2 regions of the Janthinobacterium rivuli genome follow, and region 2 is predicted to be linked to the other one. Evidence: predicted binding sites of a transcription regulator. Region 2 holds the regulator's gene; the other holds the start of a gene.
What was found. Region 2 encodes sigma-54, which starts transcription at its own class of promoters, with help from an activator protein. Its sites were predicted from a motif close to TGGCANGNAANCTGCTTT; they were not measured.

Region 1 (14,990 bases), 510 kb from region 2:
CCGTTCGACTTGCATGTGTAAGGCATGCCGCCAGCGTTCAATCTGAGCCAGGATCAAACTCTTCAGTTTAATCTCTGTTACTTTGCCATTTTATTGGCACCGTCATTGCTGACGGGTCGCTCACTCAAAAAACTGACAGGCCACTACTTTCGTAGCGCCTATTTCATTATTTCTTGTGAACATTTGATATTTTAAGTTTTACAGCGATCCGAAAATCGCTGCTGCACTTACATCAAATGCCCACACTTATCGACTGTTAATTGTTAAAGAACTGTATTCGGTGCTACTTTCGCGCTATCGACAAAGCGTTGTGTTTGTCAGCTGCGAAGAAGGAAGAGTATGAAGCATTTCGCTAAATCCGTCAACTCCTTCTTTTCCTGCCTTACTCGGCATTTGCATGCGTCGTTCAGCGAGGGGGCGAATTATAGCCCTGCTCCGCGCGCGCCGCAAGCGCTATTTTTCCGTCCTGCGAAACGGCCCTGGCACCACACTTGCTTATACAGCCCTATGCACTGTCCACTGATGGGAGCAACTCTGGGCCTGGCAGCAACACTGGGGATAGCCCGGTTCGCTTTGCTTTGCTCCCATCTGTGACAGGTGCTACATTATGGAACACTCTCGATATTCAAAAGAGCGCCCGGTACAGGGCCCAACGGAGGCAACGAGATCATGTATCAACCGTCAGCTACTTACCGTAGCGCACCGTTTTCGTCCATCGCGGACGCGAACATTTTGCCGGCAGGACAGGACAACGTCCCCGTCATCATTGAAACTTCCCATCAGCGCTCCGTCGCCTTTGGCCTGTCGCCCACGGCCACGCCCGACTTTACGCCGGCCGGCAAATCCGACCTGTCCTTGCTGATCGAGCAAAACCGCTTGCTGCACACGCACGCGCTGCCCGCCATGGAAACCCTGTACCAGCAAATCGTCAACACCCACAATATGGTGATCTTGACGGATGCCAACGGCGTCATCGTGCATTCACTGGGTGACGATGATTTTCTGGAAAAAGCCAACCGGGTCGCTTTGCAACCGGGCGTGGCATGGTCGGAACAAAGCCGCGGCACGAATGCCATCGGCACGGCCATCACGGAAAAAGTACCGACCCTGGTCCATGCGGACCAGCATTACCTGGCCGCCAATCATTTCCTGACCTGCTCCGCCGCACCGATCACCGACCACCGGGGCAACGTCATCGGCGTGCTGGACGTCTCGAGCGACCAGCGTAGTTTCCACAAGCATACGATGGCCCTCGTGCGCATGTCGGCGCTGATGATCGAGAACCAGCTGTTTTCCGCCACCTTCGAAGATGCCATCACCGTGCACTTCCACGCGCGCCCCGAATTCATCGGCACCTTGATGGAAGGCATCGCCTCGTTCACGCCGGGTGGACGGTTTTTATCCGCCAACAAGAATGGCCTGTTCCAACTGGGCCTGTCATTTGCCGCGCTGCAATCGCACACATTCAGTTCCCTGTTCGGCTTGCCCGTGTCCGCCCTGTACGACCATTACCGCACTGCCTCGCCCGGCTTGCTGAACCTGTGCATGCACAGCGGCGTGCGCGTGTATGGGCGCGCGCAGTTGCGCCTGTCCAATAGCGTCTTCCAGCACGGCTTTGCTGCCAGCACCGACCAGAGCGATATCAATGCCGCATCGGCCCAGGTTCCCGCGCCGGCCAGCCATGCGGCCAACGCGGCGCGCCGCCTGTCCGGCCTGCGCTATCTGCGCACGGGCGATCCGCAGCTGGAACTGGTGATCGAAAAGGTCAACAAAGTATTGGGGCGCGACATCCCCATCCTCGTCATGGGAGAAACGGGCACCGGCAAGGAATTGCTGGCGCAAGCCATCCACAACGATTCGCCACGGGCCATGGGACCGTTCATTGCCGTCAATTGCGCCTCGATTCCGGAAACCCTGATCGAGTCCGAACTGTTCGGCTATGAGGACGGGGCGTTTACGGGTGCGCGCAAGAAAGGCGCCATCGGCAAGATCTTGCAAGCCAATGGCGGCACCCTGTTCCTCGATGAAATCGGCGACATGCCGTTTGGCTTGCAGGCACGGCTGTTGCGCGTGTTGCAGGAACGCATGGTCACCCCGCTGGGCAGCAGCAAATCGATCACCGTCAATGTGGAACTCATTTGTGCCACGAATCACAACTTGCGCGAACGCATGGCCAAAGGACTGTTCCGCGAAGATTTGTATTACCGCCTGAATGGCCTGGTGGTAAAACTGCCGCCGCTGCGCGAACGCACGGACCTGGACACGGTCGTAAAAAAAATCCTCGCAACGGAAGCGCCCGACACGCGCTACACGGTGGCGCCGGATATTCTGCGCATGTTCCACCAGCATAAATGGCCGGGCAATTTCCGCCAGTTGACGAATCTGTTGCGCACGGCCATCGTCATGGCGGGCGACGAGCATGAAATCTGTCTGCGCCACATGCCCGATGATTTCCTCGACGATATTGAGATGACGCAAGCGACTGCCGCCAGCGCCAGCACGGACCGCATGATCGCGGCCGGCGCCAACCTGGAAGAAATGGAGCAAAGCGTCATTCTCAAATCGCTCGATGCCCACGGTGGCAACGTCTCGGCCACGGCGCGGGCCCTGGGCGTGTCCCGCAACACGATCTATCGCAAGGTGCCGCATCTGAAATAGCCTACATTAGAAGGGAAAAGCCGGGCGACATCTCGCGCCGGCCCTGCTTGTCGATGCTCATCAGGTCAACGCCTTCCATTTGCGCGGCCATCGCATGCGCGCGCGCCGCACCCGTTACCATGAAGGTCGTCGACAAGCCATCGGCCAGCAAACCCGTGGGTGCCAGCACGGTCACGCTGGCCAATTCGCGCGGCGAATCCCCCTTCGATGGATCGAAGATGTGGTGATGCACGAAGTCGGGCGTGAACGTACACTCGTAATCGCCCGACGTGGCCACGCTGCGCCCTTCCACTTTCAAGGTGGCCGCGAGTATTTCTGCGTCACGCGGATCCTGGATGCCCAGGGTCCAGGGACGGCGCACGGAACGCTGCCCGCGCGCAACGAATTCGCCCGTGTCCAGCAAGGCGTGCCGTATGCCGCGCGCCTGCACGGCGGCCAGCGCCATGTCCGCCGCGTAGCCTTGCGCCAGGCCATTCAAGGTCAGCGCCATGCCGGGCTGAAAAAAACGCACTTCGCGGCTATCCCACGCCAGTTGCCGCCAGCCGACCCGCGCCTGCGCTGCGCGACGCAATGTGTCCGTCGGCAAGCTTGCCTGGTCTGCCGCCGCGCGAAACAGCTGCCATAAAGGTTGCACGGTGATATCAAATGCCCCATCGCTCCATTGCGACAAGGCTTGCGCCTGCGCCAGCACCGCCAGCAAATGGACGTCAGGCCGGGCCAGGCGGCCGTCACGGTTCAGCCGGAAGACTTGGCTGCTCGGGCTGTAAATACTCATCAGGCGGTCGATATTCCTGGCCGCATGCAAGGCATCCTCGATGGCCAGTTCCGCCTGGCGCTGATCGTGGTGCAACACGGTGACGGCGATCGTCGTGCCAAACGCCAGCGCGGCGCCTTGATAAGGCCGCACGCCAGACGCCGTGGCCGTACCGCGCGCCATGCTGCCAGGCAAAATAACGCCCGCCATGCCGGCCACGCTGCCGATCGCTGCGGAAATAAACGTTCTACGCTGCATTGCTGCTCTCCTCTGCCGTGGCCCGGACAATGGGAATGGTGCGGGCACGCTTGATTTCCAGCATCAAGGGGGCGCATTTTTCATCGCTGGCGTAAATCACCACGCAATCCATACACTGGAAACATTCGCCGTAATCGACTTTCCCGCTCGGCGCGATGGCGTGATGTTCGCAGCGGTGGCGACACGTCTGGCACGGTGTGCCGCACTCCTTGCGACGCGGAATCCAGTTGAACACGCGAAACCGCCCCAGCAGCGCCAGCGCCGCGCCAAACGGGCACAGGTAGCGGCAAAAGAATTTGTAGGAAACACTGCTGAGCAGCAGCAAGCCCACGGCATACGCGACGAACGGCCAGGCGCGCACGAAGTTCAGGGTAATGGCCGTCTTGAACGGCTCCAGCTCGACCAGCTTGTCCGTGATCTGGCTGGAAAACAGGCTGCTGCCAAGTATGGCCGCCAGCAAGCCATACTTGATCCATTTCAAGCGGCCATCGAGACGCGGCTTGATCTTCCACTGAGGCAAGCGCAACCACTGGCCCAGCTTGCCCGTGAATTCCTGCAGCGCGCCAAACGGACACAGCCAGCCGCAAAACGTGCCGCGCCCCCAGATAAACAGACTGAGCAGCACGAACGCCCACAGGATCACCGTCATCGGATCGAACAGAAAAAAGCTCAGGCTGCGCCCCGCCAGCAGCGCCTGGATGACACCCGTGATATTGACAATCGATAACTGCCCCTGCGCGTAATAGCCGATGAAGCCGATGGTAAACAACAGGAACAGACGGCGGAACCAGGCAAATTGCCGCCCGTCGCGCACCAGGCGTTTCTGCCATGTCAATGCGCCGGCCAGCAGCGCCAGCCCGGCGGCCAAGAACAGCAACTCAGCCTTGCGGTTTTTCCACGTGCCGCGCCACGTGGCATCGTCGCCTTGCGGCGCAGTATAGAATTCGGCCGGCAAACGGTAGTTGAAATCGACGTTGCGAGCGATGCGCTCCGGATACACGATGCCCTTGCTGCGCGTGATCGGTAGCGTGAACGCCAGCGGACTGGCCGCATCGAGCCCCGCCTGGCTGATGATCCGAAACACGGCGACATTTTCCGTCGGCAACGTAGCCGTATCGGACAAGCTCAATTCCAGGTCCAGGTCGCGCATGTCGATGGGCAAGCCATCTTGCTTCAGTAACAGCCTGTCCGGGACTGTTCCGCGCACGAAATCGTCGCCCAGCACGCTGTAGCGCCCGCGCGACATGATGAGGATGGCGTGGTCGCCCTCCTCCAAGCGGTTGCGCAATTTGTTCCAGCTGCGTTCCGTCAACAGATTGCGTCCCACGCTGGGCACGGATACATACGCCAGGTACAGGTCGATGAACACGCCGTCCGGTTCGCGCGTCGCTTCCACATCGAGTCCCGCTCCGGGACTGCCGGCAAACAAAGTCTCTACCTCCTTGTTGCTCAAACGCACATGCTGGATCAAGCCCTGTGCGAGCATCTGCGTCACGCTGCGTTTTTCGAATACCTCCATGCGGATGCGGGCGATCTGGTCCGGGTCGCGGCCTTGCGCGAAACCCAGTTTTTTCCGCGACACTTTCAATGCCGACGCGAGCACGCTTTGGTTGATGATGCGCACGGAGGCCGTGGCCTTCGACACGCCATCGATATCGGCATGGGTCGCATCTGGCGCGCGCTTGGTGCGCGCATCGATGGCGATATTCTGTTTCAGCGACAAGCCCTGGTACTGTTTGACGAACTGGAACAACGGCGCTTCACCTAGACCGTCGAGAAACACGGGTTCGTGCTGCGACAGCACGGCGACGGCGAGAAAACTGCCTTTCGGATCGATGGCGATCAGCAGATTGACGGGCACGCCGGAAAAGCCGGGAATCGGCGACAGGTCCACCGATTCGAAAACGTAGCCGGCCAGCTCTGTCGCCGTGGCGTTTTGCCGGAACAAGGGCCAGACGGGAAAATCGCTCTCCTTGTCGCCGATGACGATGGGCGCAGGAAAGCGCCGCGCCAGTTCGGCTTTGGTCAGCACACCGGCCCAAGCCTGTCCCAGGATAAACAGAAATAGCCAGCAGGCTATGAACAAGCGCATTATCCGCATGCATGGTGCTCCGTGCGGCGCCCTGTCGCAAGGCGCCGCATTTATTGGTTAGAAGAAAATAATGCCGCCCAAGGACACGCCATTCATCTTTGCCTCGCCGCCCGTAAAGCCTTTCGAGCGCGTCTGGCCCAGCTCGCCCACCAGGGTGATCGCGCTGTTGAGCGAGTAGTACGCGCCCAGGGTCAGGTTGGCGTTCGACTTCAAGCCGCCCGTGCCGGCCGTGTTGTCGTCGTTCTTGCTGATGCCATAGGACAAGCCCAGCTTCAGCTTGTCCGTCGTTTTATACGTGCCTTGCAGCAGCCAGTTCTTCGACTTGGTATCGCCCTGGTCCGCATCGGAGAGAATCCCCAATCCTTTGCCGCCCTGGAAGTTGAGCAGCACGCCAGCCGGCCCCATCTGGTACGAGCCGCCCACTTCCACGCCGCGCATGGTCAGGTCATCAACACCTGGCGTTTTCGACGTGAATTTTTGCGACTTCACGCCCAGCCACGCCTTCAAGCCTTCCTGCGCATACGTCAGCTGCGCCTGCACTTGCGGACTCGACTTCGAGGAATAGGTCGAGCCTGCCACGATGGGCGTATCGGAGACGGGACTGACCAGCGCCACGTCGACGCCAACGCCGCCCGACTTCGGCGAGCTGTACATGATCTGGCCATAGTTGCCCAGATACGTGTAGCCGGCGCCGATATGGCCCAGGGTCACCCGGCCCCGCTGCGTCGCCTGCACCGGTGCGCCCGAGCCCAACAAGGTCATGTCGGACAAAATCGCATTTGCGCCGAAGATGCCATAGTCGCGGCCCAGCTTGAAGGTGCCCATGTGTTCATTGCCAAACGTAAAGAAGGCCTGGCGCACGTCGACCACGCTGTTCTGGCTGATGGCGCTGTCCGTGGCCGTCGAGTTGTAGATGCCGATCAAGGCTTTCACGTCGTACTCGCCCAGCCGCGATGAGGCCGAGGTGATCAAGCCGTTCGGCAGCAAGCCATTGCCGATGGTGGTGCGGTCCTTCTCTCCGCCGCAACCGAGCGCCTGGCCGCCCAGCGCCAGCCCGCCCACCGCATCGCCCGAACACGACACTTGCGTGTAATAGGCGTTGACGATGCCGCCCACCGACACGGTCCAGTCGCCAGCCTTGATATCGACGGCTTGCGCCTGTCCCACCGTTGCGATTGTCATGACACCCAGGCTCCCCAGCTTGATCCATGTGTTCATTGCTTCTCCTCTTTCTTCTCTGTTTTTAGTGTGCACACCAGTGATTGATGTACCTCAAGCTTTGGCAATAAGCGTGCCCAGCACGGCTCAGAGGGAGAAAGAGAAAAAGCGTATTTAAGGTGTGCAGCGGCGGATCAATCGCCACTGACAGTGTTCATTTTTTGACCGCAAGCAGGCGTATCGGGCATACAGGTAAACAAAAAACTGACGGCCTGGACCGTCAGCAAAAAGAAAACACCCGGCGGACAGGGAGACACCCATCCGAGTGGCCCGGATGCTTCACCCCGTTACTTCGATGCCAGCTTGAAAACCCACACGGAACCGCCCTGCTCCAGGAAGTTGACCTTCTTCGCCACTTCGCCGCCCCACAGCGGCACCGCGCCACCCCAGCCGGAAACGACGGCTACATATTGCGTGTCGCCATCCTGCCAGGTGACGGGCGGCGCCACGACGCCGGAGCCCGTCTGGAATTTCCACAGCTCCTTGCCCGTCTTCGCGTCGACGGCTTTCAGGAAACCTTCCGGCGTGCCGTAGAACACCAGGTTGCCGGCCGTGCTCATCACACCGCCCCACAGCGGCGCGTTGTTCTTGATTTCCCAGACGATCTTGCCCGTCTTTGGATCGACGGCGCGCATGGCGCCGATGTAGTCGTCAAACAAGGGCTTGATGGTGAAACCGGCACCGAGGAAAGCGCCGCCCTTCTTGTAGCTGATCGGCTCGTTCCAGATATCCATGCCCCATTCGTTCGCCGGCACATAGAACAGCTTGGTTTGCGGCGAGTACGCCATCGGCATCTGGTTTTTGGCGCCGAGGAAAGCGGGCGCGGCAAACACGGTCGTGCCCTTCTTGCCCTCCTCTCCCTTGGTCGGGTCGCCAGGACGGCCGGCGGCGATGTAGTTTGGCCGGCCCGTCTTCAGGTCGATGCTGCTGGCCCAGGTGATTTTCTTCACAAACGGAAAGGCGTTCTGCAGCTTGCCCGTGCTGGCGTCGATCACATAAAAGAAACCGTTGCGGTCGGCCTTGCCGCCGTAGCGCTTGCCATCCATGTCGAAGGTGACGAACTCGTTGGCGCCATCGAAATCCCAGGCATCGTTCGGCGTGTTTTGATACGCCCATTTGATCTGGCCCGTTTTCACGTCCAGCGCCACGGTGGAGGAAGAGTAAAGGTTGTCGCCGGGACGCAAGTGGCTGTTCCACGGCGCCGGGTTGCCCGTGCCGAAATACGCGAGCTTGGTTTGCGGATCGTAGGTGCCGCCCATCCACGTCGAGGCGCCGCCCGTTTTCCACAGGTCGCCCGGCCAGGTCTTGTTCACCGTTCCCGAAATGCCGTTATCGATGGCCTTGCCATCCTTGTCGTAGCGGTGGCCCATGTGCCCCTCTACCGTTGGACGAGTCCACACGAGGTCGCCCGTCATCGGGTTGCGCGCTTCGACCCTGCCGACGATGCCAAATTCCCCGCCCGACACGCCCGTCAGCAGCAAGCCTTCGGCGATCAGCGGCGCGGCCGTCATCGAGTAGCCTGCCGCATAATCGTCGACTTTCTCCTTCCAGACGATCTTGCCCGTGTTCTGGTCCAGCGCCACCAGGTAGGCGTCGAGCGTGCCGAAAATCACCAGGTTGCCATACAGGGCGGCGCCGCGGTTGACCACGTCGCAGCAGGGCATGATGCCGTCCGGCAAGCGATGCTCATATTTCCACAGCTTGGCGCCCGTTTTCAAGTCGACGGCAAAGATGCGCGAATACGATGCCGTGACGAACATCTTGCCGTTATGAATCAGCGGCTGCGATTCCTGGCCACGCTGCTTTTCGCCGCCAAACGAGAACGACCAGGCCGGCACCAGCCTGGCCACGGTCTTGTCATTGATTTGCGTCAACGGCGAATAACGCTGGCCCTGCGTGCCCATGCCAAACGACAGCACGCTGGCCGGATTCTTCGCCGTGCTGTCGAGCATGGCATTCGTGACATTGCCCACGTCGGCCGCCTGGACCAATGAGGCCAAGGATGCCAATCCCAAACCGACGACGATCCCCATGATTTTTTTCTGCACAATCATCTCCCTCTGTTTTATTAGTATGTGTGTATCAAGTCTTGCGGTGCTCATGCGGCTGGGCATGCAACAGCGCGCACTCTTCATCGGTGAACAGGCGCGAGCGCGTCAAAAAGCGCTTGCCCGTACCGTTGTCGAGTGAAAACATGCCGCCATTGCCATCGACCACATCAATAATCAACTGGGTATGCTCCCAGTACTCGAATTGCTCGAGTCCCATGTAAAACGGTGTGCCATTCAAATTGCCGAGATAGATGTCGGTGTCGCTGACATCGAACTCGCCCAGCGCGTAGCACATGGGCGTACTGCCGTCGCAGCAGCCGCCCGACTGGAAAAACATCAGCGGGCCGTGACGCTGGCGCAATTTTTCCATCATTTCCAGCGCCGCATCGGTGGCGACCACCCGGGCAATTGCTGCACTCATGGCATCCCTTTCTGCGCGCCGCGCCCGGACTACAAGCGCGGCGCGTGTACCGGTTTAGAAGAAGCCCAGCGCTTTCGGGCTATAGCTCACCAGCAAGTTCTTCGTTTGCTGGTAGTGATCGAGCATCATCTTGTGGTTTTCGCGGCCGATACCCGATTGCTTGTAACCGCCGAACGCGGCGTGAGCTGGATACAGGTGGTAGCAATTGGTCCACACGCGACCCGCCTGGATGGCGCGTCCCATGCGGAAGGCGCGCGAACCGTCACGCGTCCACAAGCCGGCACCGAGGCCATACAAGGTGTCGTTGGCAATCGCCAGCGCTTCGGCCTCATCCTTGAAGGTGGTCACGGACACGACGGGGCCGAAGATTTCTTCCTGGAAGATGCGCATCTTGTTGTTGCCCTTGAACACGGTCGGACGCACGTAATAGCCGCCTTCCAGGTCACCCGCCTGCGTGTTGCGCTCGCCGCCGGCCAGCACTTCCGCGCCTTCCTGACGGCCGATGTCGAGGTAGGACAAGATTTTTTCCAGCTGCTCCTGCGACGCCTGCGCACCGATCATGGTGGACGAGTCAAGCGGGTTGCCCTGCTTGATGGCCGCCACGCGCTTCAGGGCCCGTTCGATGAATTTCTCGTAGATCGATTCCTGAATCAGCACGCGCGACGGGCAGGTGCACACTTCGCCCTGGTTCAGCGCAAACATGGTGAAGCCTTCGAGGCATTTGTCGAAATAGTCATCGTCAGCATCCATCACGTCTTCAAAGAAGATGTTCGGCGACTTGCCGCCCAGCTCCAGGGTGACGGGAATCAGGTTTTGCGCCGCGTACCCCATGATCAAGCGGCCCGTGCCCGTTTCGCCCGTAAAGGCGATCTTGGCGATGCGCTTGCTCGAGGCCAGCGGCTTGCCCGCTTCCAGGCCGAAACCGTTGATGATGTTCAGCACGCCCGGTGGCAGCAAGTCGCCGATCAGCTCGATCAACACCATGATGGACGCTGGGGTCTGCTCGGCCGGCTTGAGTACCACGCAATTGCCGGCGGCCAGGGCTGGCGCCAGTTTCCACACGGCCATCAGAATCGGGAAATTCCATGGAATGATCTGACCCACGACACCGAGCGGCTCGTGGTAGTGGTAGGCATAGGTTTCCGCATCGATTTGCGCGACGGAACCTTCCTGCGCGCGGATGCAGCCGGCAAAATAACGGAAATGGTCGATGGCCAGCGGAATGTCGGCATTCATCGTTTCGCGGATCGGCTTGCCGTTGTCAATGGTTTCCGCCGTGGCGATCAGGCTCAAGTTCTGCTCGATGCGGTCGGCGATGCGGTTCAGGATATTGGCGCGCTCGGCAGGCGAGGTCTTGCCCCAGGCATCCTTGGCGGCATGCGCGGCGTCCAAGGCCAGATCGACGTCCTCGGCCGTGGAGCGGGCGATTTCGCAAAACGGCAAGCCGGTGATCGGCGTGATGTTAGGAAAGTATTCACCTTTTACTGGGGCAACGAATTTGCCGCCGATGTAATTGTCATAGCGTTGTTTGAAGGGATTGGCTACGCCCAGTTTGCTGATGTCTGCGAGATTCATGTCGTCCTCTATCGGGTTAATTAGAATGGAATTACTTAATTAAAATCAAACGTCCTGGTACAGATGGGGTGAGTACACGGAGTCTTCCGCAAATGCCGTGCCAGCTCGCCATCCCACTACAAACTTAGCCGGTTTTACTCTTGTTGCAAGGGCGCGGCATCAATACCGGCGCGCTTTTCAGCGCATGCCCGGGCTTGAGCCGCTGCACAATGGAACAGGTGTACCAGACTGGAACACCTGCGCCTGTGCCACTAGCGAATCACCACGCCCCATGGCAATTCGCCCACGGCAATATCGGCCACCTTGCGCGCGCTGGCCGTGTCGATGACGGAAACGCTGTTCGAGCGGCCATTGGCCACGTACAGCTTGGCGCCATCGGGCGTGATGGCCATATTCCACGGGCGCTTGCCGACGGGAATGGTGGCCGTCACCTTGTTGCTGGCCGTGTCGATCACCATCACCGTGCCGTCGATACCGTTCGAGACATACACCTGCTTGCCGCCGGGATGGACCACGATGCCATTCGCATTCTTGCCAGCGGGAATGGTGGCAATAGCCTTGCGCGCGGCCATGTCGATGACGTAGACGGCATTGACCAGTTCGCACGCCACGTAGGCACGGCCCGAGTCCGGACTGAAGCCGATGCCGCGCGGACGCAGTCCCACGGCAATGGACGCGACCTGGCGGCGTTGTGCCACATCAATGACGTCGACTTGCTCGGCCTCTTCCGCGCTGACCAGCAGCCAGCGCCCATCGGGGCTGAACACGGCATGTTCCGGGTTACGTCCGTGCACCTTGATATCGGCAAGCAAGCTGCCTGTATGCCCGTCGAGCAAGGCCACGCTATTGTTTTCCTCGACGGCCACGGCCACGTGGCTACCATCTTGCGAAGCGCTGACACCTTCCGGCGACTTGCCCAGCGCCACCGTGCGCACGGGCGCGCCGCCAGCGTTATCGATCAGCAGCAAGGCGCTGCTGGCCGCGTCCGTGACAAACAATTGCCGCCCGCTGGGGTTGGCGGCAATGCCGCGCGGACGCTTGCCCGCGGCGATCTGGCGCACGACCTGATCGGTGGCCGTATCGATCACGCTCAGGGTGCCCGATTTTTCATTGGGAACATAGGCAAAGGGGACGGCCTGGACGGCGGTGCTGGCGAGCGCCGGCAACAGCCAGAAAACTTGGCGCAAGCGCAGGAAGAAGTTGGGCATAATCACCTTTTCAATGGCAAAACACAGGAAAAGCGCGCGGCATCGGCGCATCTGAACATTGCTGCATGCAAACGCCGTGCCACTGACACGCGTATAATTTCAGCCCACCAATGGAGACATGGCAGGCATATTGCTTGATACAACTATGCAGACCTGCGCCGCGCACGCGACCAAAGCAGGCTTTTATTCACATTGGAGAATCCGCATGCAGCATCGTTTCCGCCTGAACACCATCGCCAGCCTGTTTGTCGCTGGTAGCGCCACCCTCGCCCCCCACGTCTTTGCCGCCGAGGCAGCTGACCTGGCCAACGGGCAACTGATGGATACGGTGGTCGTCAGCGGCAGCCGCATCGCCCACCCCAGCCAGGAAGTGCCGGCCTCGATCGACGTCGTCGACAGCGCCCGTATCCAGGATGGCCAAATCCGCGTCAACGCGTCGGAAGCGCTGGCCGCCGTGCCGGGCCTGGTCGTGCAAAATCGTCAGAACTATGCGCAAGACTTGCAGATCTCGTCGCGCGGCTTCGGCGCCCGCTCGGCTTTCGGCGTGCGGGGCGTCAAACTGATCAGCGATGGCATTCCCGCCAGCATGCCGGACGGCCAGGGCCAGGCCGCCACCTTCAACCTCGACACGGCCGAGCGCATCGAAGTACTGCGTGGACCGTTTTCTGCCATCTACGGCAACCATTCGGGCGGCGTGATCCAGCTGTTTTCCAAGGATGGACAAAATCCCCCGTCCGTCGAATTGAATGTGACGGGCGGCAGCTATGGCACCAACAAGGTGGACTTGACGGCGCAAGGCCAGGCCGGCGGCATCGGCTACGTGCTCGACGGCTCGCGCTTCCGCACCGATGGTTTCCGCGACCACAGCGCCGCCACGCGCGAACAGGCGTTCGGCAAGATCACCGTCAAGCCGACGGCGGACAGCAAGCTGACCATCGTCGCCAACAGCCTGCATCAGGGCAACACACAAGATCCGCTGGGCGCCACCTGGGCCACGTTTGCCCGCGACCCGCGCGCCGGAGAAACCGATGCGAGCGACACGCAGAACCCGAAGCGCACCCTGGCCGAGCGCTACAACACGCGCAAGAGTATCGACCACCAGCAAATCGGCGCCACCTATGAACAGTCGTTCGGCGACGACCGCCTGCATGTAATGGTGTATGGCGGCAACCGCGAGGTGATCCAATATCAGGCCTTCTCCAAGTTCCTACAAAATCAAACTATTAATGGAATACTCACACATTCAGGCGGCGTGGTCGACTTCCAGCGTGAGTTCTACGGCATCGACACCAACTGGCTGCACGTGAACCAGCTGGCAGGCGGCAAGCTGAGCACCACCATCGGCATCGATTACGGCCGCTCCAGCGACGACCGCACGGGTTATGAAAATTACATCGGCAACACGTTTGGCGTAAAAGGCAAGCTGCGCCGCGACGAGCAAAATGTCGTCTCCAGCCTCGATCCCTATATCCAGGCGGAATGGCAAAGCGGCCCATGGCTGCTCAGCGCAGGTTTGCGCTACAGCAAGATGAAAGTGGCGGTCGACGACCACTATCTCAGCAATGGCAACGACAGCGGCAGCCTGGAGTTCAGCCACACGACACCGGTGCTGGGTCTGCTGTATAAACTGACGCCGAACGTCAACGTCTACGCCAGCGCCGCGCGCGGTTTTGAGGCACCTACCTTGAATGAACTGTTTTACTCGGGCACGGGCGGCGGCTTCAATTACCAGCTGAAACCAGCCACCAGCACCAACCTGGAAGCGGGCATCAAGGCCAGAATCGCCAACAACACCCACGTAAACGCGGCCGTGTTCCAGATCAAGACCAACGACGAGCTGGTGGTCGACAAGTCCAGCGGCGGGCGCACCAGCTATCGCAATGCAGGTAAAACCTTGCGTCAGGGTATGGAAGTGTCGCTGGACTCGAACTTGCCATATGGCTTCACGACAAAAGTAGCCCTCACCAGCCTGCACGCCGTGTATGACCAGGCGTTTGGCAGCGTGCGCGAAGGCAGCCGCTTGCCGGGCGTGCCCAGCGCCAATCTGTTCGCGGAACTGGCCTGGAAAGACACGCTCGACCGTTTTGGCGCGGCGCTGGAAAGCGTGGCCAGCAACCAGGTCTACGCGGAAGACAGCAACATCGAAAAACCGGCGCCCGGCTATACGGTGTTCAATGCGCGCTTCAACGCCAAACAAAACGTGGGGAATTGGCGCTTCAAGGAATTTGCCCGCCTGAACAATCTTTTCGACAAGACCTACGTGGGCTCCGTCATCGTCGGCGACAGCAACAAGCGCTACTATGAAGCGGCGCCTGGCCGCAACTGGCTGCTGGGTGTCAGCGCCCAATATAGTTTCTAAAACAAAAAGCCCGTACATCTTCCGATGTGCGGGCTTCACATACAGCATGGACTGTTACGGCCGCGCTTCCTTCACGCCATACTTTTCAAAGATGGTTTTCAATTCGCCGGTGGCCGCCATCTCGTTCATGGCTTCTTGCAGCAACCTGGCCACGTCGAGTTGTTGCTTGCTGACGGCCAGGCCCACGGCCCAGCCCGCGCGCGGCAAGCGGGCGAACGCCACTTCGCTCAAGGGGAAAGCGGGATCGCTTTTCAGCACCGATTCGATTTCCGAACGATTGGCCAGCACGGCGTCGAGCTTGCCCGCCTGCAATTGCTGCAAGGCTTCGGCCGCCGTATCGAAGATGCGCACATCGTCGCGGTACTTGCCATTATCTTCGCCCAGCATCAGCATGGC
Region 2 (14,990 bases):
CGGTTTTGCCACTCAGACGCAGGTTGACTTCAGCCTTTTGACGTTTTTCTTTCTCTTTGAGGTTATCCACGGTCAGAATCACGGCGATATCGATAACTTGATCGAAATGACGTTTCACACGCTCCAGCTTCGTTTGTACGTATTCACGGATGGCTGGTGTCACTTCGAGATGATGTCCGCTGATGGTGAGATTCATACACACTCCTAAAGATGATCGGGTTCGTGCGGTCCATCCTATCCGGCCCGCAGAGGAACCGAAAAAAACTTACAAACACTTACGCAGGCTCACTGGCGGAATTTTCAACGCTTCCCGGTATTTGGCAACAGTACGTCGCGCAATCACCATGCCTTGTTCCCCCAGCATGTCCGCAATCTTACTGTCGGATAAAGGATTTTTAGGGTCTTCTGCTCCTGTCAGTTGCACGATCAATGCCCGTATCGCCGTCGATGACGCTTCGCCCCCCGCTTCGGTGGCGACGTGGCTACCAAAGAAATATTTCAACTCGAACATGCCGTGCGGGGTCAGCATGTACTTTTGAGTTGTTACCCGCGAGATAGTACTCTCGTGTAAACCCAGTGTATCAGCTATTTCACGGAGCACAAGGGGGCGCATGGCAACGGCCCCATGCGAGAAAAAGTTCTTTTGTCTTTCTACTATCGCCTGTGCCACGCGCAGGATGGTGTCGAAACGCTGGCGCATATTCTTGATCAGCCACTTGGCTTCCTGCAACTGTGCGCCCATGGCGCCCTCGCCCTTGCCCTGCTTGAGCAGGTTGGCGTACATGGCGTTGACGCGCAGGCGCGGCATCACATCGTTGTTCAGGGTCACTTGCCAGCCATTGCGCGCGCGCTTGACGACGACGTCGGGCACCACGTAATCGGACACGTCCGAGGCGAACACGGCGCCCGGATGCGGATTGCACTGGCGAATCACCGTCTGCGCTTCGCGCAAGTCTTCCTCGTCGCAATCGAGGGCTTTTTTCAGCTTGTTGAAATCGCGCTGGGCAAACCAGGCCAGGTGCTTTTCCACGATGACGAGGGCCATGCGCCGCGTCACCATGGCGATGTGCGGCAAGCGCTTGATTTGCAGGGCCAGGCATTCGGACGCATTGCGCGCGCCCACGCCGGGCGGATCGAAACTTTGCAGCAGCGACAAGGCCGTGCGCATCTCGTCGGCGTCGATTTCCAGCTCTTCCGGCAGGCGCGCCAGGATGTCGTCGAGCGACTCTTCCAGGTAGCCATTGTCGTCGAGCGCGTCGATGATCAGCTCGACCAGCGCGCGGTCGCGCAATTCGAGCACCGTCACGCGCATCTGCTCCATCAGGTGTTCGCGCAGGGTGCAGTGATGGGCCTCCAGCTGCGGACGCGAATCTTCGTCGTCGGGCGCCTTGCCCCGGCTCGCCTCGCTCCAGTCGCTGTCGCCGCCCTCGGCTGCGGCCGGACTGTCGCCCGCCTCGCCATCAAAAGTTTCCGCTTCGGCCGGCGCGGCGGGCGCTTCCTGGCCTGGCGGCTGGGGCGGCGCTTCGGCCGGCGCCGCCGTGGAACTCAAGGCGCCATCGGACAGCAGGCGCAGCGAACGGTCGAGCGGATCGTCGAGGCGTTCGAGCAAGGGATTGTCCGTCAGCAGTTGCTCTAGCTCCTGGTGCAATTCCAGGGTAGACAATTGCAACAGGCGTATCGATTGCTGCAACTGCGGCGTCAGTGCCAGGTGCTGCGAAGTGCGCAGCTGCAATGATTGTTTCATTGGCTTACATGCGGAAGTGTTCGCCCAGATAGACCCGGCGTACCGACTCGTTCGCGATGATGTCGTCGGGGCGTCCCGACGCCAGCACCGAGCCCTGGTTGATGATGTAGGCACGGTCGCAGATACCCAGCGTCTCGCGCACATTATGATCGGTGATCAGCACGCCGATATTGCGCTCCTTCAAGAAACGCACGATGCGCTGGATCTCGATCACGGCGATCGGATCGACGCCGGCGAACGGCTCGTCGAGCAGCACGAAACGGGGATCGGTGGCCAGCGCGCGGGCGATTTCCACGCGGCGGCGCTCGCCGCCAGACAGGGACAGGGCCTGGTTCTCGCGCAGCTTTTCAATCTGCAAGTCGGCCAGCAATTTGTCCAGGCGCTCCTCGATCTCGGCCTTCTTCAAAGGACGGCCTTCGACGGTCTGGATTTCCAGCACGGCGCGGATATTGTCTTCCACCGTCAGCTTGCGGAAAACGGACGCTTCCTGCGGCAGGTAAGACAGGCCCATCTGCGCGCGGCGGTGAATCGGCAGGCTGGAAATGTCCACGCCGCTGATATCGATGCTGCCGCCGTCCGACGGCACCAGGCCGACGATCATGTAGAACGAGGTGGTCTTGCCGGCGCCGTTCGGGCCCAGCAAACCCACCACTTCGCCGCATTCGACTTGCAGCGAGACATCATGCACGACTTGCCGCTTGCCATAGGTTTTTTGCAGACCGCGAACGATCAGGGTGCTGCCGCAACGTGTATTTTCCATTATTTCTTTCCTGGCGCGGGCGTGGCCGGCGCTTTCTCCGCCGCCGGCGCCTTGGTCTTCGGCTGGATCACCATGCGCACGCTGCCGCCATCGGGCGTGCTGGTGCCGCTGTTGGAATTTTCCATCGCAAACACTTCCTTGCGGCTGTCATACGAGATGAAGGCGCCGTTGGCCACGTCGGTGACTTTCGTGCCTTCCAGGCGGGTCAGCTTGGCTCTGGAAAACAGTTTCACCACTTCCGTCTTGTTGTCGTATTCCACGCGCTCCGCTTCGCCTTCGACCCACAGGTCGCCCGCGCCATCGCGCTTCTGGCGGAAGGTGGCCAGCTTGCCGGGATCGGCCCAGAAGGTAATGAACTGGTAGCCTTGCGGATCTTCCGTGATCAGGGCCCGGCCCGCCTTCATGGTCAGGGTGCCTTTCACCAGCACGACGTCGCCCGTCAGGGTGCGCACCTGCTTGACGTCATCGACGTGGCCGCTGCGTGCCGTGATGACGGCTTCCTTCTCGGAATCGGCCTTCTCGGCATGCGCCACGCCCATGATGGCCAGGGAAAATACGGTCAACAGCAAGATCTTCTTCATAGTATGGTTTCCTTGTTTCATTCTGTCATTTTGCCGCCGCGGCCGGGCGCGGTTTCGGCGGTAGGACCATGCGCAGCGCATTCTGCACTTCCACCACGCCGGTGGCGTTATTGGCCTTCATGCCGACGCCATTGAGGCGCGAGGCGCCCGTCAGGATATCGACAGGCACGTCCGTTTCCATTCTTTCCTCATCCGGGAACACCGTCAGCGCTTCCGTCCTGACCGTCAGGTTCTGCGCCTTCGGGCTGGCCACGCGGTCGATCACGACCTTGCGGTGCAGTTGCAGCCGGGTATTGTCCTGGTCGATATGCGCCAGTTCCGCATTCATGTTCAACGGCGGCATGCCTGGCGTGAGCTTGCGCACGAAGGGCTGGTCGATATCGGACGAATCGTCGGCCGGATAATGCGTGAGCTTGGTGCCCGACACGATATAGCTGGGTTTGCCCGTCAAATCCATGCGCACCAGGCTGAAATTGGTGATGAAATAATCGGGCTCATCCAAATGTTTGCTGGCCTTGATGTCCTGGCTGTTCTTGTTCATCACTTCGAGCAGCCAAAAGCTGGCCAGCGCGACAACAACCGCGCCCAGCAGGGTAAAAATCGTGCGCCAGCGATGGGCGCCTCCTGGCTTACGCATAGGGTTTCACTCTTTCCAATATCACTGGCGGCAAGGCGCGCCTCACTCCAGGAACGGCGCCATGACGCGCGCATAGTTGTCCTGGGCGCGCAGCAGGAATTCGCAGATCTCGCGCACGGCGCCGCGGCCGCCGCCGGCCTGCGTCACATGGTGCGCCAGGCCCTGCGCTTCCGGGCGCCCGCCCGGCACGCTGACGGCAAAACCGACGCGCTTCAGGATGGGCGCATCGATGACGTCGTCGCCGATATAGCCGCATTGCTCTTCCGTCAAGCCCGTCAGCGCCAGTAGTTCGCGAAACGGCGTCAGCTTGTCGTGGCCGCCCTGGTGCACATGGGTAATGCCCAGGTCCTGCGCGCGGCGTGCCGTGATGGCCGAGCGGCGCGCGCTGATGATGGCCGTCTGCACGCCCGATTCCTGCAGCAGCTTGATGCCCAGGCCATCATACACATTAAACGTTTTCATCATCTCGCCGTCCGGGCCGAAATGCAGGCTGCCGTCGGTGAGCACGCCATCGACGTCAAAGATCATCAGTCTGACCTTGGCCGCGCGCGCCAGGTTGTCCGCTACGCTGTCCATCAAATCACCTTCGCTTGCGTCAGATCATGGATATGCAGCGCGCCCACCAGCTTGCCGTCGGCATCGACGACCAGCATCTGGTTGATGCGGAACTGCTCCATCACGGCCACGGCATCGACGGCCAGGCGTTCGGGCGCGATGCTGCGCGGCTGCGCATGCATGACGTCGCGGATCGCCACTTGCGTGAAATCCTGCACGCGCTCGAACATGCGGCGCAAGTCGCCATCCGTAAACACGCCCACGGGGCGGTCGTCGGCGTCGACGACGGCCGTCATGCCCATGCCCTTCTTCGTCATTTCTTCCAGCGCCTGCAGCAGGGAAGCCTGCACGGACACTTGCGGCACCCGTTCGCCGCTGCGCATGACGTCATGCACGTGCGTGAGCAGGCGGCGGCCCAGGGCGCCGCCCGGATGCGAGCGGGCAAAATCTTCTTCCTTGAAGCCGCGCAAGTCGAGCAAGGCCACGGCAAGCGCGTCGCCCAGGGCCAGGGTGACGGTGGTGCTGGCCGTCGGCGCCAGGTTCAGCGGACAGGCTTCTTTTTCAACAGAAACATCCAGGTGCACGTCGGCCAGCTGGGCCAGGCTCGAATTCGGTTTACCCGTCATGGAAATGAGCACGCCGCCCATGCGCTTGACGACGGGCATGATGGCCATCAGTTCCGATGATTCGCCGGAGTACGATATGGCAATAAAAGCATCTTCCGAGGTGACCATGCCCAGGTCGCCATGGGCCGCTTCGGCCGGATGCACGAACAGGGCCGGCGTGCCGGTGGAAGCGAGGGTGGCGGCAATCTTGCGCGCGATATGGCCGGACTTGCCGATGCCGGAGACGACGACTCTTCCTTTGCATTGCAGCAACAGCGCCACGGCGCGGCCCACGCTGTCGTCCGTGGCCAGGCGCGCGTGCAGCGCAACGATGGCGTCGGACTCGATCTGCAAGGTGGTGCGGGCCAGCGCGACAGCGCGCTCGGTCGTCGCTTGCATGTCAATTCGATCAAAAGCTTTCAGCATTGTTTTTTCATGGGTTACACTCATGCCCAAAGTATAAACGAATTAGGAAAGCAAAAAACTTGCCAGTCACAACAAACAACGATTTCCATTGACCGTACCGGGCAACCCATGTTTTCCTCGCTTGAACTGACCCTGATGTTACTCGGCAGCGCCGTGCTGGGCGTGGTCGCTTTCAGAATGTTGCATTTGCCGCCCATGCTGGGCTACCTGGCCGTTGGCATCGTCATCGGCCCCCACGCGCTGGGTCTGGCAGCGGAAAACGAGGCCAGCCACACCCTGGCCGAATTCGGCGTCGTCTTCCTGATGTTTTCCATCGGGCTCGAATTTTCTCTGCCCAAGTTCCTCGCCATGCGGCGCATCGTCTTCGGCCTTGGCATGGCGCAGGTGGTCACCACCATCATCGCCACCGTCGTCTTCGGCTGGCTCGTCGGACATTATCTGTCCGCCTACATCCACCTGAGCTGGCAAGCCGCGTTCGCCCTGGGCGGCGCGCTGGCCATGTCGTCGACGGCCATCGTCTCGAAAATGCTCACGGAGCGGCTGGAGCTCGAAAGCGAACACGGCCGCAAGATCATCGGCATCTTGCTGTTCCAGGACCTGGCCGTCGTGCCCCTGCTGATCCTGATTCCCGCCCTCACGCGCGATTCGGACAACCTGGCCGAAACCCTGGCCTGGGCCGGCGGCAAGGCCCTCGTCGTACTGATCCTGCTGCTGTTCATCGGCCAGAAACTGGTGCGCGGCTGGCTGACCATCGTCGCCAAGCGCCGCTCGCAAGAATTGTTCATGCTCAACCTGCTGCTGATCACCCTCGGCGCGGCCTGGATCACGGAGCGGGCCGGGCTGTCGCTGGCCTTGGGCGCGTTTGTTGCCGGAATGCTCATTTCCGAGACGGAATTCAAGCACCAGGTGGAAGAGGATATCAAGCCCTTCCGCGACGTGCTGCTGGGCCTGTTCTTCATCACCGTCGGCATGCTGCTCAATATCCGCGTCGTACTCGACAACTGGTGGCTCGTCTTGCTGCTGCTGTGCGGCCCCGTGCTGCTGAAATTCGCGCTGATCGCGGGCCTGGCCCGGCTATTCGGCTCCAGCAACGGCGTGGCCCTGCGCACGGGACTGGGACTGGCGCAGGCGGGCGAGTTCGGCTTCGTGCTGCTGAACCTGGCTGGCGGCATCAAGCTGATGGACCCGTTCGTCGTGCAGGTGGTGCTGGCCTCGATGGTGCTGTCGATGCTGGTGGCGCCCTTCCTCATCGCCAAGTCCGACGCCATCGTCATGAAACTGGCGGCCAACGACTGGATGATGCAATCGCTGGCGCTGACCAAGATCGCCACGCGCACCATGGCCTCGCAGAAACACGTGCTGATCGCCGGCTTCGGGCGCAGCGGACAAAGCCTGGCCACCCTGCTGGCGGAAGAAAAGATCGAATACCACGCGCTGGACCTGGACCCGGAACGGGTGCAGGAAGCGCAGCTGGCTGGCGCCCATGTGTCGTATGGCGACGCGGGCCGGCGCGAAAGCCTGGTGGCGGCCGGTATCTACCGGGCCAGCGCCGTGGTGATCACGTACGCGAACACGCCCTCGGCCTTGAAATTATTGCATTTACTTAACGAAATGGCGCCGACCTTGCCCGTCATCGTGCGCAGCCACGACGATACCGACCTCGACCAGCTGAAGAAGGCGGGCGCGGCCGAAGTGGTGCCGGAATTGATGGAAGGCAGTCTGATGCTCGCTTCGCACGCGCTGATCATGATGGGCGTGCCCCTGCGCCGCGTGGTGCACCGGGTGCAGGCGGCGCGCGAGGAGCGTTATGCGTCCCTGCGCGGCTATTTCCACGGTTCCAGCGACGCGGGTGACGATGCCGAGCTGGAGCGCCTGCATACGGTCACCGTCAGCGAAGGCGCGCACTGCGTGGGCTTGCCCCTGAGCACGATCGACGTGGCCGGCTGCGGCGCTGCCGTGACGACCATTCGCCGCGGCCGCGGCCGCCTTGATGTCACGCCCGAGACGCAACTGGCCAGCGGCGACGTGGTGGTGCTGCGCGGCACGGCCGACGCCGTGGCCAAAGCGGAAACGTTACTGTTAAAGTAATTAACCGGGCTGTGCCTGCCAGCTGACGACCTTGTTGCGGCCATCGGCCTTGGCCTGGTACAGGGCCTGGTCGGCATGCGCCACCAGTTGCTGCGCCACCGTTTCGATGGGGAGTAGCGCCGCGTCCGCTTCCAGGCTGGCCACGCCGATCGACACGCTGACCCACGCTTGCGCGCTGCCCGGCAAGTCGAACATGGTGCCGGCGATGCTGGCGCGGATGCGCTCGGCCACGAAGGTCGCGCTGTCGAGGTCGGCGTCGATCAGCAGCACGACGAATTCCTCGCCGCCGAAGCGGCCCAGCGCGTCCGAGCGGCGCAATTCCATGCGGATGCGCGTCGCCACTTCGCGCAGCACTTCATCGCCGCCCTGGTGGCCGTACGTGTCATTGACCAATTTGAAATGGTCGATGTCGATATACATGCATGAGATGCAATAATTCTGGCGCCGCGCGCGGGCGATTTCTTCCAGCAGGCGGCGGTCGATATAGCGGCGGTTATAGACGCCCGTCAGAGAATCGGTCAAGCCGATGTATTTGAGCATTTCATTGCTGATCACGTTTTCCAGGCAAATGGCGATGATGGACGCCATGTGCTTGATGAAATCCGTGCCCAGCGCGGGCGTAAAGCGCGTCACGTCGCTGCTGGCCAGGTTCAGGCTGCCAATCAGGCGCTTGTTGCGCAGCAAGGGCACCAGCGCCACGCTGCGCAGCGCATCGATACCCGGAAAACGCGGGCCATGCACGGCCGCATCGAAGGCCCCCAGCAGCGGCATCGGCGGCAAGGCCGCTTCGCCCTCGGCCACGGGCTTTGGTGCGGCAAAACCCAGCTCCGCCACGGCATGCACGAACAGCAACTGCGGAAAGGCGCTGAAATCGACGCCCAGCTTTTCCATCACCAGCACGATATCGTCATCCTCGTCGAGCAGGCTCAAAGTCACGCCGTCGAGGTCGGAAATCACGGGCAAGGTGCGGAAGATGGTGCCGATCAGTTCGGGAAACGTGGACGCGCCGACGATTTCCAGGTCGAACGCCTGGTGACGGCACATGATGTCGTGGTTGCGCTCGACCTGTTCCAGCAGGAAAGCCATACGCGCCCGCAAGGCCTGGTTTTCGGCTTCGAGGCTGGCAATGCGCGGATCCGGCGGTATTGCTTGATTCATAGAAACCTTAAACCCTTGTGTGCGGGCGCCATGCTTAAAATGCCAGTTCGAAACCGATGTCCTGCCCCACCACGATACGCTCATCGCCGCCTTCGGTGACGATGGCGTTCATGCCGAAGCAGATGGCGCCGTCGAGCTCGGGCTTGGCGCGGTAGCCATGCATGACATCGAGCGGGTCCGGTCCGGGCACGCCCGTGGCCTGGTCCACCGACGGGATCGGGCAGCGCGAGCACGGCTTGACGGGTTTTAGCACGGTCGCGCCGAATTGCAGGAAGTCGGCGTAGTCTTCCTCGAAGGCGCCGATGTCGCCGATGACGAGGTTGGGGCGGAAACGGTTCATCGGCAAGGCCTCGCGGCCGGCGGCGCGCAGCTTGTCGTTGACGTCATCGAGCGAAGCGGCGCCGGCGATCAGCACCGGGTAGCCATCGGCAAACATGGTCTCGGCAGCCACGCCGTCCGTCCATTTGGTGCTCGTGGCGCGCACCACGTCCGGGTGAAAGCGCACCAGCCGGCACGGCACGCCGATGGCGTTGGAAAACCAGGTGGCCGTGACGTCGTCGCAATCGTAGGCGCGCACGCTATCGTCCCACACTTGCACGTCCAGCATCGGTGCCAGTTGCGGATGCGGCAAACCCAGCTCGATTTCCAGGCGCAGCATGCCCGGCGCGCGCAATTCCAGGGTGGTGGCCTTGATGGACGGCACGATCAGCGCCATGCGCGGATGTTCGCGCTGGGTCAGGAAGCGGCCCTGCTCATCGACCACCATCCATTCGCGGTCGAACACGTGCTCGCTCATCAGCCCCGAGCGCGTCAGGACCGCTTCGCGCAAATGGATGCCGGCGCACGATTTGATCGGATACAGGATGATGTCGGACAGGATAGCCATGAACCAGGGACAAGGAACAGTGTTGCTGCTTCTGCCAGGAAGTTATTCAGAAGCGAAGTATGGCAGCAAAGCGGGCAAGCGTAAATCGGCCAGGCTCAGCCAATAAGGCTGGCCCGGCATGACAAGGATCAATACGTGTAGAAAATACGCTGGATTTCTTGCGTGCTATTTGTTTTGGTCAAGGCCAGCATCAGCAGGATGCGGGCTTTTTGCGGATTCAGGGTGTCGGACACGACACTGTCGAGTTCATCGTCGTTGGCTTCGCCATTGCGCGCCACGATGCCCTGGCCGACACGGCTCGAACGCACGATCAGCACGCCCTTCTGGCGCGCTTCCACCAGGGCCGGCTTCATTTGCGCGGCCACGCTGCCATCGCCGACGCCTGCGTGGATGATGCCCTTGGCGCCAGCGGCGATGAAGGCGTCCATGCCGACACGGTTCATGTTGGCGTAGCCGTAAACGATGTCCACTTGCGGCAGGGCATCGAGCTTGCTGATGTCAAATTCCGATTCCAGGGTGTGCTTGCGCGTCGACTGGCGGTAGAAGAAGGCCTTGCTGCCCTGAATGTAGCCAAGCATGCCCAGTTCCGGCGACTTGAAGGTGTCGGTCGTCGAAGTGTTGGTTTTGGTCACTTCGCGCGCGGCGTTGATCTGGTCGTTCAAGGCCACCAGCACGCCCTTGCCCACGGCTTCCTTGCTACCTGCCAGCATCACGGCGTTGTACAGGTTGATCGGGCCGTCAGCCGAAATGGCCGTCGATGGACGCATGGCGCCCACCACGACCACCGGTTTATGGCTTTTCACGGTCAGGTTCAGGAAATACGCCGTTTCCTCGATGGTGTCGGTGCCGTGCGTCACGACCACGCCATCGACCTCGTTCGAGGCGAGCAGCACGTTGATGCGCTTGGCCAGGGCCAGCCAGTGGCTATTACCCATGCTTTCGCTGGCGATCTGGAACACTTGCTCGCCTTTTACGTTTGCCACTTTCTTCAATTCCGGCACGGCCGCGATCAGGCGCTCGACGCCCACGGTGGCCGAGGTGTAGCCGACGGTGGTGGTGCTGTCGGCGCCGCTGCCGGCGATGGTGCCGCCCGTGGCCAGAATCACTACATTCGGCAATTTGACGGCCGCCTGCTGCGCGCGCGCGGGGGAGGCGGCGATAAAGCCCATCAGCATGGTAGCCAGCATCAGCTGTGCACAAGAATGGAATTTGCGTGAAAACATGGTGCTCCCGTGAAGTGTACTGTCAAAAATAACAAAGTCGTGTGCAAATTATATGTCATCCATGCCGGGGAAAATCCCGAATTCATGCGTATCGGGCAAACGTGCGCGCCTTCCCATGCGCTACAGTGGCGCCATGTCCACACTGTTCCCCTTCCGGTCTTGCCTCGTCCTGCCGCTCGTCTTGATGGCACTGAGCGCCTGCTCCACGCAAATCGAACTGCGCACGGCGGCGCAGCAGGAACAGTTCGGACGCGAGGCGGCCAGCCGGGGCGACTGGGCGCTAGCCATGCGCAACTACGCGGACGCCGTCGGGAATGTCGAACTGGGCCATGGCGATCCCGCTTGGCAGGCGCGGCTGCACCACGAGGCGGGACGGGCCGCCAGCGCAGCCTGCCGCGACGATGCGGCCGAATTCCATTTCCGCCAGGCCATCGCGCTGGCAAAGAAAAGCGGTCAATCGAGCGCGCTCAGCGACAAGGCGCTGGAATCGCTACAGGCCGGCAAACCCTGCGGAGTTCCTCGATGAATATCGCACGCACCTTGCTGACAGCATCGGCCCTCTTCGCCGCCTTGGCGCCGGCGCGCGCCGCCGAAGCACCGCTGCCCTTATGGGAAGCGGGCGTGTTTGGCGGCACGGCCGTCACACCCGCCTATCCGGGCGCCAGCGAACGCTCGACGCGCAGCCTGGCCCTGCCCTATCTGATTTATCGCGGGAAAGTGTTGCGCGCAGATCGCTCCGGCGTGGGCGCGCGCCTGTTCAACACGGACCGCCTCGACTTCGATATCGGTTTTGCCCTGTCCTTGCCGGCCCGCTCCAGCGACGTGCCGGCCCGGCGCGGTATGCCAGACCTGGGTACGCTGGTGGAATTTGGCCCGCGCCTGAAAATCAAACTGGCCGAGCCGACCCAGCACAGCCGCCTGGGACTGGAACTGCCCTTGCGCGCCGTCATCGAAGCGCGCGGCGGCCTGCGCCGCCAGGGCACCACCTTCGAGCCGCGCCTGCTCTACCGTCTGAACGATGACGGCCAGGCATGGCACGTCGATGCCAGCCTGGGCGCCGTGCTGGGCAATGCCGCCATCAACGATTACTTGTATGGCGTCAACCCCGCGTTTGCCACCAGTCAGCGCCCCGCGTATGCGGCAAAAAGCGGGCTGATGCTCACGCGCCTGGGCCTCGGTGGTTCGTACCGGCTGCAGCGGGACTGGCGCGCCTTTGCTTTTTTGCGCTACGACAACTACTCAGGCGCCGCCAACCGCGCCAGCCCCCTGCTGCGCCAGAACAGCGGCACCTCGGCCGGCATCGGCCTGATGTGGACGTGGCGCCGCTCGGACAGTCTGGCGCGGGGTCCAGACGACTAGCCGGATTAAAACTCCGTCGTGGCCGACAGCATGAAAGTGCGCGGCGCACCCAGGCCCAGGCTGGTCCATTGCGGCAGCGCCCAGTACGCCCGGTTGCCGACGTTCGTCACGCTGGCGCGCACGGTCAGGGGCCGGCCCGCCGCCTGCGTCGCATAGCGGGCGCCCAGGTCAAACACGGTACGGCCCGGCACGGACATCGAATTGTCGGCATTGATGTATTGCTTCGATGCCGCCGTCGCATTCGCCGTCAGGGTCACGCCGGGGATGGCGGGCGTATCCCACTCGACGCCGAGCTTGGCTTGCAGCTTGGGCACGCCCGTGGCCTGCTTGCCCTGGTTGGCGCCGCCCACCGTCTTGCTCAAGACGGGGTCGACATACGCCACGCCGCCCATCAGGCGCACGTCGCGCAAGGGCGAACCGAAGAAGCCCCAGTCGACGCCGCGGTTGCGCTGTTCCCCGCCAAAGGAAAAGACATTGCTGACCGGGTCAACATAGCTGCTGGGCCGCTTGATTTCATACAGGCTGACCGTATGCGCGAACTCGCCCAGGTCGACCTTGACGCCAAGCTCCGCCTGTTTCGACTTGTAGGGCGCAAAGACTTCGCCCGAGTTGGCCGCCGTCAACGGCGCCGTGGCGCCCTGGCTCAAGCCTTCGATGTAATTGCCGTACAGAGAGATAGTCTTGCTGGCCTTGACCAGCAGGGCGACGGCCGGCGTGGTGGCGCCTTCGTCATAGCGCGAGGTGCGCGCGCCCGTCTTGATATTGAAGCTGTCGCTGAGTACTTCCTGGCGGCGCAGACCCACCGTCAGCTGCACGGTGTCTTGCGCAAAGGACAGCGTGTCGACCAGGCCGACACTGGCCAGGCGCAATTCCGCCTTGGAAATTTGCGGCGCCTCGAAGCGCGTCGCCGGCCCCCAGACGGGGTGGTAGATATTCGTGATCCAGTCTTTCGCCAGGGTATTGCGGCGTCCGTACTGCTTGTCCGTGTGGTGGTAATACGTGGCGTTGACGGCCCATTGATGGCCGATGTCGCCCGTGCGCAACTTGCCCCGCAAACCAATTTCCGCTGACTGCTTTTCCACGTCAAAACCCAGGTCGGCAAGATTGGTGCGGTAGTCGCCGGCCGTGTTGAACACCTGGATCAGGTAGGCGCCCGTCGACTGGTAATCGGCCCGGCTGGCCCCCACGGCGGCATACGCCATCACCTGCGCATTCAAGTCCAGCTCGCCGCGCAGCATGGCGCCCTTGTCCTTGGTGTCGTAAAACGCCCAGCTGGGATTGAGCAAGGTTTCCGCTTTCGGCGGACGCGGCACGGGCAAGCCGGGGGCCAGGTTGACGCCCCGGTTCAAGCCATCGGCACGGTCCTCGCTGTGGTACAGGTCGGCGGACAGGCGCGCGCCGTTGCCACGCCAGTCCAGGCCCACGGAGACGAGCCGGGTCTTCTTTTTCTGGTGGTCGATGGCGCCGTCGCCATCGCGGTAGACGCCGTTGACGCGGATGCCGAACTGTTTATGCTCGCCAAAGCGCTGGCCCAGATCAATATGCCCACCGAACTGCGCATCCGACATATACGATGCCGTCACCCTCGCCAGCGGCGTCTCGCCCGCGCGCTTGGGCACGAGGTTGATGCTGCCGCCCACCGAGCCGCCCGGTGGCATGCCATTGAGCAAGGCCGATGGCCCTTTCAGCACCTCGATGCGCTCGAACATTTCAGGCGAGGTGCGGTAATACGGCGAGATGCCGTACAGGCCGCCAAACGCGACGTCGCCGATATTCGAGCTGAAGCCCCGTATCGAATAGTTCTCGCCGATGATGCCCGTCATGCCGCTGCTGAAGACGGTGGGATCGGTGGCGGCAATCACATCGGTGATGTCGCGCGCCTGGCGGTCTTCGATGAATTTATCCGTATAGCTGATGGTGTTGAACGGGGTTTCCATGAAATCCTTGTCGCCCAGGAATCCCACGCGGCCGCCGGACGCCACTTGGCCACCCGCGTAAGCATCCGTCACCGTGTTGCCCTTGCCCCACACCGTCACAGCCGGCATGGTCGCGGCGGCCTCGGCGGCTGCGCCATGCACCGCTTCGCGGCGCACCGTATAGCTGCCATTGCCTTCGCGTACGGCCTGCAAGCCGTGGCCGCGCAGCAATTCATAAAAGCCTTCGGGCACGCTGTAACTGCCGGACAGGCCGGCGCTGTTCTTGCCTTGCAGCAGGCTCGCCTCGACCGTCAATTCCACGCCCGCCTCGGCGGCGAAAATGTTGAGCGCCGAGCCCAGCGCACCGGCCGGCACGCTGAACGCTTGCCGGGCCTGCCCCGCCCCCGCTTGCGCGTAGGCCGGCGGAGCCGCGACGCCCAGCGCCCCCATGGTCAAGCCCGTGACGAGCGCCAGTTGCACGGCGTTGGCGATGCGGCTCAGGTTCAAGGCGGGAAGGTGGCGCGTTGCCATGCGGTGTGTCATACGGTAAATCCTTTCAGAGGGGATGATTGCTTGTTCTCACCCTATCTCCCGAACGAAAAGGCAAAACCCTCAATGCAAATACGAATCATTACAAAAATAACTTAGATTATTGATAGCCCCTGAGCACGTCGTCGATCACCCGCTTCAGCGACGTCACGCTGGCCGCCGTGATGTACCAGGCGTCCGCATCGACGAAGACCACGCGGCCGTTCTTCCAGGCATTGGTCTGGCGCAGCAGCGGATTGGCCATCTGCTCGGCCGTCATGACGGGACGGTGTTCCATCACGGCCGTCCGGTCGACCACATAGATGATGTCGGGGTTGGCTTGCTGGATGAATTCGCTGGAAATCGGTTGCCCATGCAAGCCCGCTTCGATGGCCGTGCTGGCCGGTTTCACGCCCAGCGCATCGAAGACGAAACCGTAGCGCGACCGCACGCCAAAGGAGCTGAAGGCGCCATTATTGTGCAGCACGATGAGCGCCTTCTCGGGACGCTCCTGCGTCATTTTG

Region 1: a site for sigma-54 is predicted at 11,113-11,130, ahead of adh (aldehyde dehydrogenase). Genes of this name have one in related genera too.

What each region holds. Positions count from the first base shown of each region.
Region 1 covers NZ_CP121464.1:1,313,524-1,328,513, reverse strand. Annotated here, with positions in the region: rRNA gene P9875_RS06045 (16S ribosomal RNA) at 1-69, opposite strand, end outside; gene P9875_RS06040 (sigma-54-dependent Fis family transcriptional regulator) at 670-2,658, shown strand; gene P9875_RS06035 (FAD:protein FMN transferase) at 2,660-3,670, opposite strand; gene P9875_RS06030 (4Fe-4S binding protein) at 3,660-5,702, opposite strand; gene P9875_RS06025 (porin) at 5,820-6,980, opposite strand; gene P9875_RS06020 (PQQ-dependent methanol/ethanol family dehydrogenase) at 7,268-9,013, opposite strand; gene P9875_RS06015 (DUF779 domain-containing protein) at 9,063-9,452, opposite strand; gene adh (aldehyde dehydrogenase) at 9,507-11,027, opposite strand; gene P9875_RS06005 (beta-propeller fold lactonase family protein) at 11,279-12,235, opposite strand; gene P9875_RS06000 (TonB-dependent receptor family protein) at 12,441-14,594, shown strand; gene P9875_RS05995 (substrate-binding periplasmic protein) at 14,649-14,990, opposite strand, start outside.
Region 2 covers NZ_CP121464.1:805,032-820,021, reverse strand. Annotated here, with positions in the region: gene hpf (ribosome hibernation-promoting factor, HPF/YfiA family) at 1-196, opposite strand, end outside; gene P9875_RS03660 (RNA polymerase factor sigma-54) at 266-1,744, opposite strand; gene lptB (LPS export ABC transporter ATP-binding protein) at 1,749-2,504, opposite strand; gene lptA (lipopolysaccharide transport periplasmic protein LptA) at 2,504-3,085, opposite strand; gene lptC (LPS export ABC transporter periplasmic protein LptC) at 3,111-3,722, opposite strand; gene P9875_RS03640 (KdsC family phosphatase) at 3,765-4,298, opposite strand; gene P9875_RS03635 (KpsF/GutQ family sugar-phosphate isomerase) at 4,298-5,308, opposite strand; gene P9875_RS03630 (monovalent cation:proton antiporter family protein) at 5,417-7,396, shown strand; gene P9875_RS03625 (GGDEF domain-containing protein) at 7,397-8,554, opposite strand; gene P9875_RS03620 (MOSC domain-containing protein) at 8,589-9,440, opposite strand; gene P9875_RS03615 (type II asparaginase) at 9,569-10,663, opposite strand; gene P9875_RS03610 (hypothetical protein) at 10,797-11,189, shown strand; gene P9875_RS03605 (MipA/OmpV family protein) at 11,186-12,022, shown strand; gene P9875_RS03600 (TonB-dependent receptor) at 12,028-14,481, opposite strand; gene P9875_RS03595 (siderophore ABC transporter substrate-binding protein) at 14,588-14,990, opposite strand, start outside.